3 regions of the Anaerosalibacter massiliensis genome follow, and region 1 is predicted to be linked to each of the others. Evidence: riboswitches for the same ligand, from Rfam matches in the RefSeq annotation. Region 1 holds a riboswitch; each other region holds the start of a gene.
What was found. Region 1 has a riboswitch for S-adenosylmethionine ahead of metK (methionine adenosyltransferase). Riboswitches for the same ligand answer to the same signal wherever they lie in the genome.

Region 2: linked by a shared signal. The riboswitch ahead of NSA23_RS09875 (O-acetylhomoserine aminocarboxypropyltransferase/cysteine synthase family protein) and the one ahead of metK (methionine adenosyltransferase) in region 1 are both predicted to bind S-adenosylmethionine.
Region 3: linked by a shared signal. The riboswitch ahead of NSA23_RS14065 (methionine ABC transporter ATP-binding protein) and the one ahead of metK (methionine adenosyltransferase) in region 1 are both predicted to bind S-adenosylmethionine.

What each region holds. Positions count from the first base shown of each region.
Region 1 is NZ_JANJZL010000008.1:44,863-50,763, reverse strand. It holds gene NSA23_RS11455 (hypothetical protein) at 1-37, opposite strand, end outside; gene NSA23_RS11450 (YvrJ family protein) at 97-240, opposite strand; gene NSA23_RS11445 (DUF2922 domain-containing protein) at 301-519, opposite strand; gene NSA23_RS11440 (DUF1659 domain-containing protein) at 551-772, opposite strand; gene NSA23_RS11435 (sigma-70 family RNA polymerase sigma factor) at 827-1,390, opposite strand; gene metK (methionine adenosyltransferase) at 1,584-2,771, opposite strand; SAM riboswitch class I at 2,861-2,975, opposite strand; gene NSA23_RS11425 (COG2426 family protein) at 3,035-3,508, opposite strand; tRNA gene NSA23_RS11420 (tRNA-Pro) at 3,715-3,791, shown strand; gene NSA23_RS11415 (tRNA lysidine(34) synthetase) at 4,523-5,236, shown strand; gene NSA23_RS11410 (rod-binding protein) at 5,287-5,622, opposite strand; gene flgG (flagellar basal-body rod protein FlgG) at 5,647-5,901, opposite strand, start outside.
Region 2 is NZ_JANJZL010000006.1:20,870-26,770, reverse strand. It holds gene NSA23_RS09890 (glycoside hydrolase family 1 protein) at 1-511, shown strand, start outside; gene NSA23_RS09885 (ROK family protein) at 525-1,430, shown strand; gene NSA23_RS09880 (phospho-sugar glycosidase domain-containing protein) at 1,436-1,537, shown strand; SAM riboswitch class I at 1,688-1,781, shown strand; SAM riboswitch class I at 1,841-1,944, shown strand; gene NSA23_RS09875 (O-acetylhomoserine aminocarboxypropyltransferase/cysteine synthase family protein) at 2,029-3,306, shown strand; gene NSA23_RS09870 (homoserine O-succinyltransferase) at 3,320-4,156, shown strand; gene NSA23_RS09865 (homoserine dehydrogenase) at 4,167-5,408, shown strand; gene NSA23_RS09860 (aspartate kinase) at 5,425-5,901, shown strand, end outside.
Region 3 is NZ_JANJZL010000013.1:48,917-54,817, forward strand. It holds gene nifJ (pyruvate:ferredoxin (flavodoxin) oxidoreductase) at 1-84, shown strand, start outside; gene NSA23_RS14045 (CDIF630_02480 family spore surface protein) at 110-307, opposite strand; gene NSA23_RS14050 (HD domain-containing protein) at 452-1,048, shown strand; gene NSA23_RS14055 (MetQ/NlpA family ABC transporter substrate-binding protein) at 1,075-1,875, opposite strand; partial or broken gene NSA23_RS14060 (methionine ABC transporter permease) at 1,889-2,454, opposite strand; gene NSA23_RS14065 (methionine ABC transporter ATP-binding protein) at 2,455-3,459, opposite strand; SAM riboswitch class I at 3,578-3,676, opposite strand; gene NSA23_RS14070 (YkuS family protein) at 3,774-4,046, opposite strand; gene NSA23_RS14075 (hypothetical protein) at 4,149-4,388, shown strand; gene NSA23_RS14080 (spore coat protein) at 4,405-4,668, shown strand; gene pyrB (aspartate carbamoyltransferase) at 4,904-5,827, shown strand; gene NSA23_RS14090 (aspartate carbamoyltransferase regulatory subunit) at 5,827-5,901, shown strand, end outside.

The DNA.
Region 1 (5,901 bases):
CCATCAATTCTTCTTCTACATATTTCCCTATATTCATAAAAATCCCTCCCTCGACTATTATAATAGAACACTAGTTCTAAGTCAAGAGAGGATTTTTTATTTTATACTAGTTATAACTTTAGATAGCTCGTTTATGCTTTCTGTTAAATCGTCTAATTTACCTTCTATTCTAACCAAAAGATAAATAGATATAACTATTGGAAAACCTAAATTAGCTATCTGAGTATAAATTTCCTCCATGATAACCTCCTTTCCTTAATTTAAGTAAACAGTGGTGGAGATATCTCCACCACTTACAAATTATATTTCCATTTCTTCAATAGTAGTTCTAATAATTCTGGCTCCTGTTGGCAATATAATATTCCCTCCTGCAGAGAAGAATACATTTGTATCTACAATAGTGTCCATAGTATTTCTTACTTCCTCTCCAGTTAAATCATCCTTTGGATCATCTACTGAAAAAGTTACCCTTCTATCTTCTTCATTTTTAAATATCATTTGCAATTTAGCATTCTCCATTAAATCACCTCCTTATATTATTTTCTTTTGATTACTCTTCTAGTAGTTCTACCTCTTCTACCTTCTTTACCTTTAGTAAAGGCATAGATTGAAGAGCTGATAGAGATTTTCCTACCTCATAAACATTTTCATTAGCTGCATCTACTTTAATCCTAGAATAAGTTTTAGATTTAACTATAGGTTTATCTCCATCCATTCCTCCATCTAGTTCCAATTTTAATTTGGAAGATTCCTTTAGTTCTGTAACTGCCATATTATCACCTCCTTCTACTTCTTATATAGAAATAAGGTGACAATCTTACTATTATTAAATATTTTTATTTATTATTTTTTTCATTTTTTCTACTGCTTTTGTTTTTGTATTTACTACTGTCCTATAAGATATATCTAATTCTTTACTAATGTCTACCATATTCATTCCTTTAATATAGTAATTTATAAAAATCTCCCTTTGTCTCTTACTAAGACTTGATAAACCTCTATATAAACTTTCTCGTTCCTGATTATTTATAGCAATTTCTAAAGGTCCGAATCCATCGTCTTTTATATAGTCTATAAATTCTTCACCATCATCTATTGTTTCATTTAAAGATAAAAGACTTTTCTCTTTATGCTTATCTAAATAATGATATTTGAGTTGTAATTTCACATATCCTAAAAACTTTGTTTCCTTTGAATTATCATAATTTTTAATACAACTGAGTATTATTTCATACCCTTCTTGTATAAAATCATCATATTGAGAGTAGTCATTGTAATACCTTTTTATAGAGCTTAAGATTAAAGGTTTCAATTTAAATAATAATTTTTCTTTAGAACTTCTATCTCCCTTCTTACCTAGAGTTACAAGACTTTCTATTTCTCTATACAAACATATCCTCCTAGTGGAAGACCGGCCTTCTAATATTGCTAGCAACTCTATATTACTCTTAAAAAAGGAAATAAAAAAAAGTAGAGTAAGCCATTCTACTTACTCTACTTTTACAATTTTTATATTACTTTATATATAAATACCGTACTTTAAATAAGTCTTTTACAAAAACTTATAGACTTTAAAAAACTCCTTATACTTCAAGACCTTCTTTTCTAAGTACTTCTGCCTTATCAGTTTTTTCCCACGTTAAGTCTAGGTCACATCTTCCAAAATGACCATAGCTTGCTAATTGTTTATATATAGGCTTTCTTAAATCTAATTTATCAATAATAGCTGCAGGTCTTAAATCAAAATGCTTTCTTACTAATTCTTCAATCTTTTCATCTTTAATTTTCCCAGTTCCAAAAGTTTCAACATATATAGATAATGGTCTAGCTACTCCTATAGCATAAGCAAGTCCTACTTCACATTTGTCAGCAAGTCCGGCTGCTACTATATTCTTTGCTACATATCTAGCTGCATAAGCTGCAGATCTATCTACTTTTGTTGAATCTTTTCCTGAAAAAGCTCCTCCACCATGTCTTCCATATCCACCATAAGTATCTACAATTATTTTTCTACCAGTAAGTCCAGCATCCCCCATTGGTCCACCTATTACAAATCTTCCAGTCGGATTTACGTAGTATTTAGTATTATCATCTATCATATCTTTTGGAACTATTTTCTTTATTACCTCTTCAATAATATCTTTTCTTATAGTATCTAAATCTACATCACTACTATGTTGAGTAGAAACAACTATATTTTCAATCCTTACAGGCTTATTGTCTTCATATTCAATGGTTACCTGAGTTTTCCCATCTGGTCTTAGATAGGGAAGTATACCATCTTTTCTAACTTTCGAAAGTCTTATAGATAGTTTATGAGCTAAGGCTATAGGCATAGGCATAAGTTCTTCTGTTTCATTACAAGCAAAACCAAACATCATGCCTTGATCTCCAGCACCTATTTCATCATATTTGTCTTCGCCATTTTCCTTATGTTCTAATGCTTTATCCACTCCCATTGCTATATCCGATGATTGTTCATTTATAGATGTTAGTACCGCACAAGTATCAGCATCAAAACCAAATTTTGCTCTTGTATATCCTATTTCTTTTATAGTTTTCCTAACAACTTTAGGTATATCCACATAACAATTTGTAGTAATTTCCCCTGAAACTAATACTAGTCCAGTAGTAACAGAAGTTTCACAGGCTACTCTAGCATTAGGATCTTCTGCCAAAATAGCATCTAATATGGCATCAGAAATTTGATCACAAACTTTATCTGGATGACCTTCTGTTACTGACTCTGATGTAAATAACCACTTTTTCATAAGAGTACCTCCTTAAATTTAGCATAATAGCTTAATTTATTCTAAAAAATAAATAAGCCCTTCCCAAAGGAAAAGGCAGACAAACTGTCACCTCATCTTTCAGAATTTAATTCTGTGGGATTTAGCACCGTCGTAAGCTTTTATACTTAGTTACAGGTTGCCGGGTTTCATAGGGCCCATTCCCTCCACCACTCTTGATAAGGTATCAAGATTTTGTATTCATTTATTTAATTGTATCACACTAAAAATTTTTAGTCAATTGACTAAAAAACTGATATAACCTTATAACTTAGACTAAATACTATAATTCCTGAAGTAATTACTCCTCCTATAATAGCAGCTAAAGCTTTATTAAAATCTATTTTAAGTAATGTTGCAGCTATACATCCAGTCCAAGCTCCTGTAGTTGGAATTGGTATAGCAACTAATATAAAAAGTCCTAATAAACTATATTTCTGTATTTTTTCTCTACTTCTTTTAAGAGTTCTTTTCTTAACCCATTTTATTAATTCAGAAAAAAGAGCAGTTTTTTCTAAATAATTCATTATTGGTCCTAAAAGTTTCAATAGGAAAGGTATAGGAATTATATTACCTATAATACTTAAAATAAAACTTTCTAATGGTGTAAAACCCAAGGAGATACCTAATGGAATAGCCCCCCTAAGTTCTACAAGAGGCATGGCAGCAACTAATATTACAGTTATTTCATCCTTTATCGTTTCTAATATATCCAACATATAATCCCCCTCACTACTACTAGTTTAATATATTCTACCCATTATAATAAATTCCTTTACAAAAAACAAAATAGTTTGAAATAGTTAGATATAATTAAATTTGACGAGATATCAATAGATATATAGCTATATTTTAACTTTTAGCTGTTTTTTATGCATTGCATTATAATCTAAAATCTCCTATAATAAAATAGTCGTCGGAATTACGGGGTGTGGCGCAGTTTGGTAGCGCACGTGGTTTGGGACCATGGGGCCGGGGGTTCGAATCCCTCCACCCCGACCATTTGTAAAAAAGAAGGATTGAAAATTCAATCCTTCTTTTTTTATACCCTATTTTATTTTTTATTATATACTATTTTATATATTATCAATAACCGGTTCAATTTATTTTAGCTTATACTTTCTTTTAACCTTGTACCAGCTCCAGCAAATACAAATAAAAATTCGCTCCAAAAAAAGTTTTGATGAAATAGTATCCTACCAAAAAATAAAATGCTAAATATTTTCAAACTCACTTGGCTGAAACAGTGAAAAATTTTTAACGCATTTTATTTTTGAGTCGGATTATTTCATAGCAAAACTTTTTTTAGTCGCTCATTTTTTATTTCTATTTGCTTAAAGATTGTATTATTTGAAAAAATACAGCTAAAAGTTTCAAAGTTAGAGTTTTTGGTTTAAAGAATTAGCGTAATTAAGAATTTTAGGTTATTGGATTTAACTGACTAAAAAGACTTTGATTAGAAAATAGAGACGAATTTTTTCATAAAACCTGTGAAATTGATTTTCAATCAATTTAGCAAAAACCCATTATTTACGTTAGAATTTTATGAAAAATTAAGTCCTATTTTCTTCAAAGCTTTTTCGGAAGGAAAGCCAATAACCCAAAATCCGTGGCTTGGCATAAACTAAAAAAGCATACAAATTTAGAAAAATAAATAGTGAAATATATGGACTACAATAGTATAATATATTTTGATATGTTTTTACTTACTTTCTATAAGAAAGGTTGATATAATGAAAAAAATTTTGGGACCTATGAGAAAAGCTATAGAAGATTTTAATTTGATAGATGATGGTGATAAAATCGGAGTTGGTGTATCTGGAGGAAAAGATAGTATGCTTCTTTTATATGCATTGAAACTTTATCAAAGATTTAGTCCAGAGAAATTTGAATTGGAAGCTTTTACAGTTGATTTAGGTTTTGAAGGCTTTGAAACAAAGGCCATTGAAAGCTATTGTGAAAGTATAGGAGTACCTTTCAATTTGAAAAAAACTAATATTAAAAATATAGTATTTGATACAAGAAAAGAAAAAAATCCCTGCTCTCTATGCGCAAATATGCGGAGAGGAGCTATTCACAACTCTTTAAAAGATAGAGGATTTAATAAACTAGCATTAGGCCATCATGGTGATGATGCTATAGATACGTTTTTCTTAAGTTTATTATATGAAGGAAGAATAAATACTCTTCCTCCTTTAACCTATTTAGATAGAAAAAAAATATATATTATACGTCCACTATTATATGTATCAGAACAGGATATAAAAAATTCTATAGAAAAAAATAATATTCCTATAGTAAACAATCCTTGTCCAGCTGACAAAAAAACCAAAAGAGAAGATATGAACAAATTAGTACATAAAATCTATAAAGAGGTTCCTGATGCTAGAAATAGGATACTTACAGCTCTAAATAATGAAAAAGGGCTTAGACTTTGGTTTAGCTAAAAAAGTAGTGGAAACCCCACTACTTTTTTTACAATATATTAATATATTTATTATATCTTAACTACATTTTTATTTTTAAAATCATCATAGAGAATCTTAGCTATTCCTATCCCATCTTCTTCACTATCAGACATTTTTTTAGCCATCTCTTCATCAAACATATCTTCAAATATTTTAGTAGCTGTACTTTTTTCTATAAGTCCATTGTCTGGAATAGTCTTTCTCATTTCTTTCAGCATCATATGAATAAAAACGGCCTCAAACTCCTTGCATACATCCATTAGCTCTTTATCCTTTTTATCTTCACTAGCATTTTGAATTCTCTTTTGAAGAATATCCTCATCTGTAGTCTTTTGCATTATAAAACTATTGGGAAATATCTCCATATCTTCACCCCGTTATTTCTCTAATTATCTTTTAAGATTTCCAATCAATTGAAGCATTTCATCGGAAGTTTGTATAGTTTTAGAATTTATCTCATAAGCCCTTTGAGCAGTAATCATTTTTACCATTTCATCTACTACTGCAACATTTGAAGACTCTAAATAACCCTGAGCTATTTTACTTTCCATTTCATTTGCACCTATAGGGATTTCTCCACCAGAAGCTTCTGTAGCCCTATAAAGGTTTGAACCTTCACTTAAAAGTCCTTCTGGATTCATAAA
Region 2 (5,901 bases), on a different contig from region 1:
AGTAAACTACTATCAGCCAAGAAGAATACAAAAACGAGAAACACCTAAAGATACAGAAAGTTTAATGCCTGAAGATTTTTTTGAATATTACATATGGCCAGAAAGAAGAATGAATGTATATAGAGGCTGGGAAATATATGAAAAGGGATTATATGATATAGGCATAAATATAAAAGATAATTATAAAAATATTCCTTGGTTTGTATCAGAAAATGGAATGGGAGTAGAAAATGAAGAAAGGTTTATAGATGAAAATGGAATGGTTCAAGATGATTATAGAATAGATTTTATAAAGGAACATTTAAAATGGCTTCATAAAAGTATAGAAGAAGGTTCAAATTGTTTTGGATATCATCTATGGACATTTATGGATAATTGGTCATGGTGCAATGCTTATAAAAATAGATATGGCTTATATAGAGTTGACTTAGAAAATAATTTCAAACGAAGCCTAAAGAAAAGTGGACTTTGGATAAAAGAAGTAGCAAAAAATAATGGATTTGATGATTAGAAAGGAATAAAAAATGGATAAAAAAATCATAACTTTTGACATTGGTGGAACTAACATCAAATACGGTATGGCAGATAAAAAAGGAAATATTTGTTATAAGGGAAAATACCCTACACCAAAAAAACTAGATGATTTTTTAAATAGTATAAAAAAAGTAGTAGATAGTTTAAAAATAAAAATAGATGAGAGTAAAATAGATGGTATAGCTATGAGTGTTCCCGGTGCTGTAAATAATAATACGGGGATTATAGAAGGGGCTAGCGCAGTACCTTATATTCATCATTGTAATATGAGAGAGTTAATTACTAAGACAACTGGATTTAAAGTATCATTTGAAAATGATGCAAACTGTGCAGCTTTAGCAGAAGTATGGAAAGGCTCTGGAAAAGATGTTAATGATGCCCTATTTGTAATATGTGGTACTGGAATAGGCGGTTCAATAATAAAAAATAAAAAAATTCATACTGGGAAAAACCTTTATGGTGGAGAATTTGGATACATGATAATGGATAGAGATTTTGAAACAGGAAAATTTAAAAATTGGAGTGAAACTTCTTCTACATCATCTATAGTTAGAAATGCAGCCAGACTAATGGGAATAAGTCCAAGAGATTTAAATGGAGTTAGAGTGTTTCAATTGGCGGAGGAAGGAAATAAATATTGCATAAAGGCGATAGAAACATTTTATCAAAATTTTGCAACTGGTTTATATACACTTCAATATATTTATGACCCAGAAGTTATAATAATAGGTGGTGCTATAAGCGAGAGGGAAGATTTAATAGATAAAATAAATGAGAAATTAGAATTTTTAAAAGCTCATATAGATATAACTACTATTTTGCCCACTATAAAAAAATGTGAATATGGAAATGATGCGAATTTAATAGGTGCAGTATATAATTACATTTTGAATTAAAGCCTATGCCTAATAGTGGCAAAACAAGTGTAGTAGGTAAAGTTGCAGATGAAGAAGTATATTTATTAGATAAAATTAGACCTTTGCAAAAGTTTAGATCAAAGTAGATGTGTGTCAATGGGATGTTTTGTTTGGCATATCTTAAAATTTAGATGATTAAAATAAGTCTAAAAGAGATAATATAAATTTTTGAATTTAAATATTCCTTGACATATCTTATACTTGATGTTAATATGTTTACAACAATTAAATAATATAACTTATCCAGAATTAGGGTAGAGAATTAGCTCGTTGACCCTATACCAACCTGTTATATTTTTAATAAGGTGGTTCTGCTAATGTCGATAAGATGGATGATAAAAAGAGATTAAATCCTTCCTAAGACATTAGGAAGGATTTTTTGATGGATAATCTTATCAAGAGAGGTGGAGGGACTGGCCCTATGAAGCCCGGCAACAACCAGTTTAAACTGGAAATGTGCCAATTCCTGCAGCCATTGGCTGAAAGATAAGAAGGTCTTATTTTCATTTATTTATTTAGACACTTCTTATTTATAGAAGTGTCTTTTATTTTTTAAAAATTGAAAGGAGAGATATACATGAAAAAAGATTGTAAACAAGGAACAATATGTGTTCAAGGAGGATATTCTCCAAAATCAGGAGAGCCAAGGGTGCTTCCTATTTATCAAAGTACAACATATAAGTATAAAGATCCTGATCAACTTGCAAATATATTTGATTTAAAAGAAGAAGGCCATATGTATTCAAGGATAAGCAATCCAACTGTTGCTGCCTTTGAGGAAAAGATAAGTCAACTTGAAGATGGAGTAGGAGCATTAGCCACTTCGTCAGGGCAAGCAGCTACAACTATTGGAATACTAAATATATGTGGACAAAATCAACATATCTTGGCTTTATCCACATTGTATGGTGGCACTTATACATTGTTATCCACAACTTTAAAAAAATATGGTATAGAAGTAACTTTTATTGATCCAAATATGGATGTGGAGGAAATACTAAATTATTCTAAACCAAATACTAGGGCTATATATGCAGAAACTATAGGAAATCCTGCATTGAATGTTTTAGATTTTGAAAAATATTCTAAGGTAGCAAAGACATTAGATATACCTTTTATTGTTGACAATACATTTCCCACTCCATATCTTTGTCAGCCTTTTAAACATGGAGCCAATATTATAATCCACTCAGCAACTAAGTATATAGATGGCCATGCAAATAATATAGGTGGTGTAATAATAGATGGAGGTAATTTCAATTGGGATAATGGGAAATATCCAGAGTTTACAGAACCTGATGAAAGCTATCATGGTATTAGATATTATAAAGAGTTTAAAGAAAAAGCATATATAACAAAAGCCAGAACCCAATTATTAAGAGACATAGGTTGTTCTCTAAGTCCTTTTAACAGCTTTATGTTTAATTTAGGGTTAGAAACCCTTCATTTAAGAATGGAAAAACATAGCCAAAATGCTTTAAAGTTAGCTAAATACTTAGAAAGTCATGAAAAAGTTTCTTGGGTTAATTATCCTAAATTAGAAAGTCATCCTGACTATGAATTAAGTCAAAAATATTTACCTTTAGGTGGAAGTGGTATACTTACTTTTGGAATAGAAGGAGGAAAAGCTGGAGCTAAAAAATTTATGACTAATTTAAATCTTGTTTCTTTAGTCGTCCATTTAGGTGATGTAAGGACTTCTGTACTTCATCCTGCTTCAACTACCCATAGACAACTTAGTACTAAAGAGTTGAAAAAGGCTGGAATTAAAGAAGACATGATAAGAGTATCTGTAGGAATAGAAGATATTTCAGATATAATAGAGGACTTCCATAGTGCTTTAAGTTTAATTTAAAAAGGTGATAAAAATGAGTATTTATTTAGAAAAAAATGTTTTAAATTTAGAAAAAGAGAAAAAAGTTCCCAAAATAGGGATTTTAAATTTAATGCCAAATAAAATTGAAACGGAAATACATTTTTTAAATCTTTTATCCCAAGTTTCTATAGATATTTATATATATTTTATTCGTCTTGAAAGTTATATTCCTAAAAATTGTAGTTTTAAGTATTTAAAAGATAATTATATAACTTTAAAAGATATAGAAAATGATTTTTTAGATGGATTGATAATAACAGGTGCTCCTTTAGAATTAAAAGAGTTTGAAGATGTAGAATACTGGCAAGAACTTAGTTCTATAATGGAGTTTTCTAAAAAAAATATAAAATCCACCATATATATATGTTGGGGAGCTTTAGCTGGATTTTATTATCATTATGGAATACCTAAATATAATTTGGAAGAAAAGGTATTTGGAGTCTTTCCACACAATGTTCTTAATAAAAATCATAGATTATTGAAAGGTTTTGATGATGAGTTTCTAGTTCCTCATTCTAGATATTCATTAGTGAGAGAAGAAGATATAAGAAAAGAGAAAGGTCTCGAAATATTATCAACTTCAGATGAAACAGGAATATTTTTAGTATCTGATAAAGGTTGTAATAAAATTTTTTTAACTGGTCATCTTGAATATGAATCTGAAACATTGAAAAAAGAATATGAAAGAGATACTAAATTAGGAAAACCAATAAAAATGCCTAAATATTATTCTTACAAGGATGATTTAAATACTAAATTAAAATCAAGATGGAGAGCTCATGCTACTCTATTTTATACAAATTGGATACATGAATATTTAATAAGGTAGGTGTATATAAATGATAAATATTGGACTTATGGGACTTGGTACAGTTGGTTCAGGAGTATATGAAATAATTAATAATAGGAGAAGATTTTTTGAAGATGAAATAGGGGAAAAAATAAAAATTAAAAAAGTACTAGTTAAAAATAAAAATAAAAATAGAAATATTGATATTGATGATAAATTACTAACTTTAAATCCTAAAGATATATTAGACGATCCAGAAGTTGATATAGTAATAGATGTTTTGAGTGAAAAAGAAATTGCTTATGATTATTTAAAATATGCTTTAGAAAACAAGAAACATGTTGTTACAGCCAATAAAGCAGTTGTATCTTCCAAAATGGAGGAATTATTATATTTGTCAAAGGAAAATAATAAGGCATTTCTTTTTGAAGCTAGTGTAGGTGGAGGAATACCTATAATAAATTCTTTAAAACAAGGAATAAAAGCTGATGATATATTCCAAATTCAAGGAATATTAAATGGCACAACAAATTACATACTTACAAAAATGTACGAAAAAGGTATTTGTTTTAAAGATGCATTAAAAGATGCACAAGATAAAGGATATGCTGAAGCAGATCCTACAGATGATATTAAAGGATATGATACTGGAAGAAAACTAGCTATATTATCCACTATCGCTTACAATCAACCAGTAGATTCAAAGTTTATTAATTGTCGTGGAATTGATGAAATAAGTATTGAAGATATAAATGAGTTTAGAAAATTGAAACTTGTTCCCAAACTCATTGGTAGTTCGCAAAGATCTGATAATCATATTTATGCAAGTGTGGAGCCACTATTAGTAAAGGATGAATCTTTCTTTTCTAATGTTAAAGATGCTTTCAATATCATTTCCTTAAGAGGCTATAATACTGGAGAATTACGTTTTTATGGTCAAGGAGCTGGGAAAAATCCTACAGCCAATTCTGTAGTGCTAGATGTATTGGATATAGTTAAGGGAACTTACACAAATGGAAAAGTTTATGAAAATAGAAAAATAAGTGGAGATAAATATTTAACATTTGACGGAGAGTATTATCTTAGACTTAGTTCAAAAGATGGAAAAGATAATAATTATCTATTAAATATACTTAATATGTATAATTCTAAGCATAAAGTGATAAATGATAAAGAAAGTTTAATTGTAATACTTCCTTGGACTTCGGAAAATTTGATTAATAAAATGATAAATGAAATTAAATTAAATGTAGAAGATATAAGGTATTTTTATTCTGGAATATATGGTTAGAAGGGATTGATAGCAAATGGATGTAGTTGTTCAAAAGTATGGAGGTTCCTCAGTAGAGAATATTGAAAAAATAAAATATATAGCTAAAAGAATAATTACTAAAAAACAAGAAAAAAAGAATTTAGTTGTAGTAGTATCAGCTATGGGAAATACCACAGACAAATTAGTATCCCTGTCTAAAAAGGTATCTAATATACCAGATAAAAGAGAATTAGATGTGCTATTGTCCACAGGAGAGCAGCAAACAGCGGCCTTGTTATCTATGATTTTAAAAGAATTAGGATGTGATTCTATTTCTTTAACGGGATATCAAGCCAAAATATATACAGAAGGTGAGCATACTAGATCTACTATAAAAGATATTGATAAAAGCAGTATTTTAAGATATTTAAAGCAGGGGAAAGTAGTTATAGTTCCAGGTTTTCAGGGAATTGATAATAAAGGAGATATAACAACCTTGGGCAGAGGAGGTTCGGATATTACTGCTGTAGCT
Region 3 (5,901 bases), on a different contig from region 1:
TTAGCAGAAGAGTTATATGAAAAGGCTGAAAAGGATGCATCTGAAAGATATGAAATATATAAGGGGCTTTCAGAAAAAGAATAAGAGCAAGGATATCCTTGCTCTTATTCTACTTCTGGTTTTGTTCAACCCATTCTTTTGCTTTCATTACTCCTTCTAAGGTAGGAATTGGTACTCTTGATTCTGGCTTTAATCCCTTAATGTCATAATAAGCTGCTGTTGTTTGATTTTCTATAGGGATAGACATTTTTTTCTCTTTAAACTTATTAATATTAATATTTAAATTTTTATCATTATTTTTAGTCATTCTATCCCTCCTCATTATTTATTATTTGTATATGTAGAAAAAATAAACTATAAATTTAAAAATATATTTTATATAATATAAATATACTAGGGTCAAGATATAAAAGCTAAGATTTAGTAAAATCATAGGAAGGAGATAAGTAAAATGAATAATGATAGAGATTTGGCAAAAGAGATAAAGTTTATAATAGAATTAGATAAAATGAAAAGTATATTTAGAGAAACTAGCCTTATAAATAAGTCTAAGAGGGAAAATGATGCCGAACATTCTTGGCATATAGCAGTGATGTCTATGATACTTTCTGATTATGCAGATGAAGATATAAATGTACATAAAGTTATGAAAATGTTATTAGTTCATGATCTTGTAGAAATATATGCAGGTGATACTTTCTGTTATGATGAAATTGGAAATATGGATAAAACTAAAAGAGAAAAAGAAGCCGCAGATAAACTTTTTAGCATGTTGCCAAAAGATAAAGAAAAAGAAATAAGAAAGCTTTGGGATGAATTTGAAGAAATGGAAACAGAAGAATCTTTATTTGCCAATTGTATGGATCGGTTTCAACCTTTCTTAATGAATTATTATTCTGGTGGAGGAACTTGGAAAAAGTATAATATTTCAAAAGAACAGGTTCTAAAAAGAGGTGAACCTATAAAGAAAAGTTCAAAAAAACTTTGGGATTTTGTGGAAAGCTTAATAGAGGATTCTGTTGAAAAGGGATACATTAAAAAACTTTAGGGTATTTCACCTAAAGTTTTTTAATGTTAAAATCCAGGAATAACTGCACCATTATATTTTTCTTCAATGAATTTTTTGATTTTTTCACTTTGAAGAGTTTTTATTAATTTTTGAAATTTTTCTTCTTTTTCTTCACCTGCTCTTATAGCAATAATATTTGCATAAGGTGAATCCTTATCTTCTAAAATTAGAGCATCCTTTGTTGGAGTAAGACCTGCTTCAATAGCATAGTTTCCATTTATTACAGCACCATCAATATCTTTTAGTACTCTTGGCAATTGAGCAGCTTCCATTGGTTTAAATGAAATATTTTTAGGATTTTCTTCTATATCTTTTTCTGTAGCTGCAAGGCCAGAATCTTTATTTAATTTAATTAAACCATTTTTTTCAAGAAGTAAAAGAGCTCGTCCTCCATTTGTAGGATCATTTGGTATAGCAATAGTACTACCTTCTTTAAGTTCATCAATAGATTTGTAACTTGATGAATATAATCCTAAAGGTTCTACATGAATTTTTCCTAGAGATGCAATATCAATATTTCTTTCTTTTTTAAAATCATTCATATAAGGTTCATGTTGGAAGAAATTAGCGTCAATTTCTTTGTCAGCTAAAGCTAAGTTTGGTTTCACATAATCTATAAATTCTATTATCTCCAAATTTATTCCTTCACTTTTTAAATCATCTTTAATATTTTCCACAATTTCTTTATGTGGTACAGGAGATACTCCTATTTTTATAGTGTTTTCTTCTTTATTACTTTTTCCACATCCAGTAAGTATTGAAAAACTAAGAATTAAAATTAGAAATAATAATATATTCTTTTTCAAAATAACTCCTCCTTTATTTTTTGTCTATAGATATAGCTAATTTATTTCCAAGTATCTGTATTCCTTGTACTAAAATTATAATAATTATTACAGAAGTTATCATAATATTTGTTTCAAACCTGTATAATCCATATCTTATAGCTAGATCTCCTAATCCTCCTCCACCTATTGCACCAGCCATAGCTGAATAACCAATTAGATTAATAATAGTTAAAGTAACTCCCATAATTAAAGAAGGCATAGCCTCTGGAATAAGTACTTTAAAAACTATCTGAGGTACTGTAGCTCCCATAGATAAACTAGCTTCAATTATTCCACCATCAACTTCTTTTAAGGCAGTTTCAATGACTCTAGCTACAAAAGGAGCAGCAGCAATTGAAAGAGGTACTATAGTGGCAGTAGTACCGATAGTACTCCCTACTATTAGCTTAGAAAGTGGAAATACTAATATCATTAAAATAATAAATGGAAAAGATCTAATAATATTCCTAATGGAAAACCTATAGTTAGAGAAAAAATAGTAGAGAAAAATACCATGTATAATGTTTCAAGTAAAGATGGAATTAAAAGCTCTAACATCTAAATCACCTCCAGTTTTATATCTTCATCTTTTAGCCAGTCTATAGCCTTTTCAATTTCTTCAGATTTACCTGATATTTCTAATATTAAATTTCCTATACTTGTACTCATTAGTTCATTTATATTTCCTGAAAGGATATTTACATCTATATCAAAATATTTCACCATTTTAGAAACTATAGGTTTTTTAGAATTTTCTCCTAAGAAACTAAGTCTTAAAATTTTGCTCCCAGGTTTTCTTTCATAGTCTATTTCTTCTTCAGTATTTAATTTTAAATTAGAAATAAATTCAGTGGCAGTTTTAGTTTTAGGATTAGTAAAAATTTCTTCTACTGTACTAAGTTCAATTATCCTTCCATCTTCTATAATAGCTACTCTATCGCAGATATCTTTTATAACTTCCATCTGGTGAGTTATAAGTACAATAGTAAGTCCAAATTCTTTTCTAATTTTATCTAATAAATCTAATATAGATTTAGTTGTTTTGGGATCAAGGGCAGATGTTCCTTCATCACTAAGAAGTATTTTAGGATTGTTGGCTAAAGATCGTGCAATAGCTACCCTTTGTTTTTGTCCTCCACTTAGTTGAGAAGGATAAGCAAGTTTTTTATCTTCTAGCTCAACATATTTTAGAAGAGTATTAACTCTTTTATCTATTTCTTCTTTACTTAATCCTTTTAGCTCTAAAGGGAAAGCAATATTCTTATAAACATTTTTTGAAGATAAAAGATTAAAATGTTGAAAGATCATTCCTATTTCTTTTCTTGTTTCTCTTAAGCTTGTATTATCAATATTAGTTATTTCACTTCCATCAATAAAAATCTTTCCATTACTAGGTTCTTCAAGCCTATTTAAACACCTAATTAAGGTAGATTTTCCTGCACCACTTAAACCAATTATTCCAAATATTTCTCCTTTTTTTATTTGAAGATTAATATCCTTTAAAGCATATATTTCTTCATTATTATTTTTATATATTTTAGATAGATTTTCTACTTTTATCAATGAGACCCACTCCTTTAAGCAATTAACGCATTAAATCATATTATATATGAAAAACCTCTTTCCACAGGTTTTTTTAAAAATAAAAAAACCTCTTTAAGAAGAAAGAGGTTAAAATCCTCTCTCATCTTTCGGTTACACCGTAGGAATTAGCACCTTGCAAATAAATGCAGGCTGCCGGGTTTCATCGGGCCAGTCCCTCCACCACTCTAGATAAGAGTTTATCATTATTTTTATATATTGAAGTTCGGATACAACTTTAGATTACATTCTATTATTAAAATTATGTTTTGTCAAGAGAGAGTATGAATTTTATTTTACTTTAAATTATTATATTTGTTTTCTAAAAGATCATATATTTCTTCAGGAGTTTTGCCTTTAGCCTCAATTATTGGAACTTGTGGGTTTTCATAATTTGCTCCACTAGTACTTAAAACATCAATTCCAGAAACAACTATAGCACTATATTCAGGAGAATTTATTTTTTCTAAATTTTTATTTTTATAAAGTGTATAAACATCATATCCAGAGTCTTTCAAGAAATCTATATAGGGAGTTAAATTGTTTTCAACTACTACTTTTTTTTCCACTAAATCACCTCCATTAAAATTATTATTGCCACTTTTCTATTTTAATATTTAAGTCTTTTTTGCCATGAATAAATCTATAAGAATGAAGCAAAATATTAAAGGATGAAAAATAAAAAGAATAGAAAGGAGAATTTTATGGCTTTAAAAAATACCTTAAATCTAGGTAATATAAATCAACAAGAACTACAAAGTATAAGGGAGATTGCTAGTAGTCATCAAACTATGGCTACAAAATTTGATTTTTATTCTAATCAATGTCAAGATCAACAAATAAAACAAATGTTTAAACAATCAAGTCAAGACGCTAAAACTACTGCTACAAATTTAATAAATTCATTATAAAAATAGGAGGTATATTATGCAAGAAAAAGAAATGGTAGATGATATATTATCTGGTACTAAGGCCAGTATAGATTATTATTCTAGAGCCATAACAGAATGTGCTAATCAACAACTTAGAAGCACATTACAACAATTGAGAAATGAAGCAGAACAATTCCAATATCAATTATTTCAAATAGCAGAACAAAAAGGTTATTATAAACCAGCACCAACAGCTGATCAGCAATCTATTCAAGAAGTTAAAAGTGGACTAAGTGGCGGTTCTACAGGAATGGAATAAAGTAAAAGGACTCCAGATGGAGTCCTTTTAAATTTCTATAGCCTATTGACAAATATCTTTAACTATGATATTGTAAATAAAAATAATAGGGCCTTTAAACTGATACTGTGAGATCAGAAAGGGAAGCATAAAAAATAGCCTCGCTACATCTATGCCTTCCTTTAGGAAGGTTTTTTTATGCTCTGGTCCTTTTCTTTTAAATTAGTCCTGAGAGACTAAAAAAGGAGGTAATAAAATGTTAAAAGGTAGACATTTAATTGGTTCAGAAGATTTTACTAAAAGTGAATTAGAAGAAATATTTATTTTAGCAGATGAAATAATATCAAATCAAGATAGTTTTATAGATTCTTGTCATGGAAAAATACTGGGAACCCTTTTCTACGAGCCTAGTACTAGAACTAGATTGAGTTTTGAATCTGCTATGTTAAGACTTGGAGGTAATGTAATAGGTTTTTCAGAAGCTGCTTCAAGCTCTGTAAAAAAAGGTGAAAGCATTCCAGATACAGTGAGAACTATAGGCTCATATGCAGATATTATAGCTATGAGACATCCAAAAGAAGGTGCCCCTAAATTAGCTTCATTTTATTCACCTATTCCTATTATAAATGCAGGAGATGGAGGACATCAGCATCCAACTCAAACACTTGCGGATCTTTTAACTATAAGAAATACAAAAGGCAAATTTTCAAATTTAACCATTGGACTTTGTGGAGATTTAAAATTTGGAAGAACTGTCCATTCACTTATAAAAGCCCTTTCAAAATATGAAAATAATTCATTTGTGTTGATTTCACCTCAGGAATTAAAAATACCCAATTATATAAAAACTGAAGTATTAGATAAAAATAATATAAAATATATGGAAGTTGAACGATTAGAGGACATTATATCTAGTCTAGATATACTATATATGACTAGAGTTCAAAAAGAACGTTTCTTTAATGAGGCAGATTATATAAGACTTAAAGATAGTTATATTTTAGATTCTAAAAAAATGAATATGGGAAGAAAAGATTTAACAGTATTGCATCCATTGCCAAGAGTTAATGAAATTAGTTATGAAGTAGATAACGATCCTAGAGCTTGTTATTTTAAGCAAGTTAAATTTGGTATGTACGTGAGAATGGCCTTAATATTAAAACTTTTAGGGGTGATGTAATGCTTTATATAGATAGTATTGTAAATGGCATTGTGATTGATCATATAAAGGTAGGATATGGTTTTAAAATATTT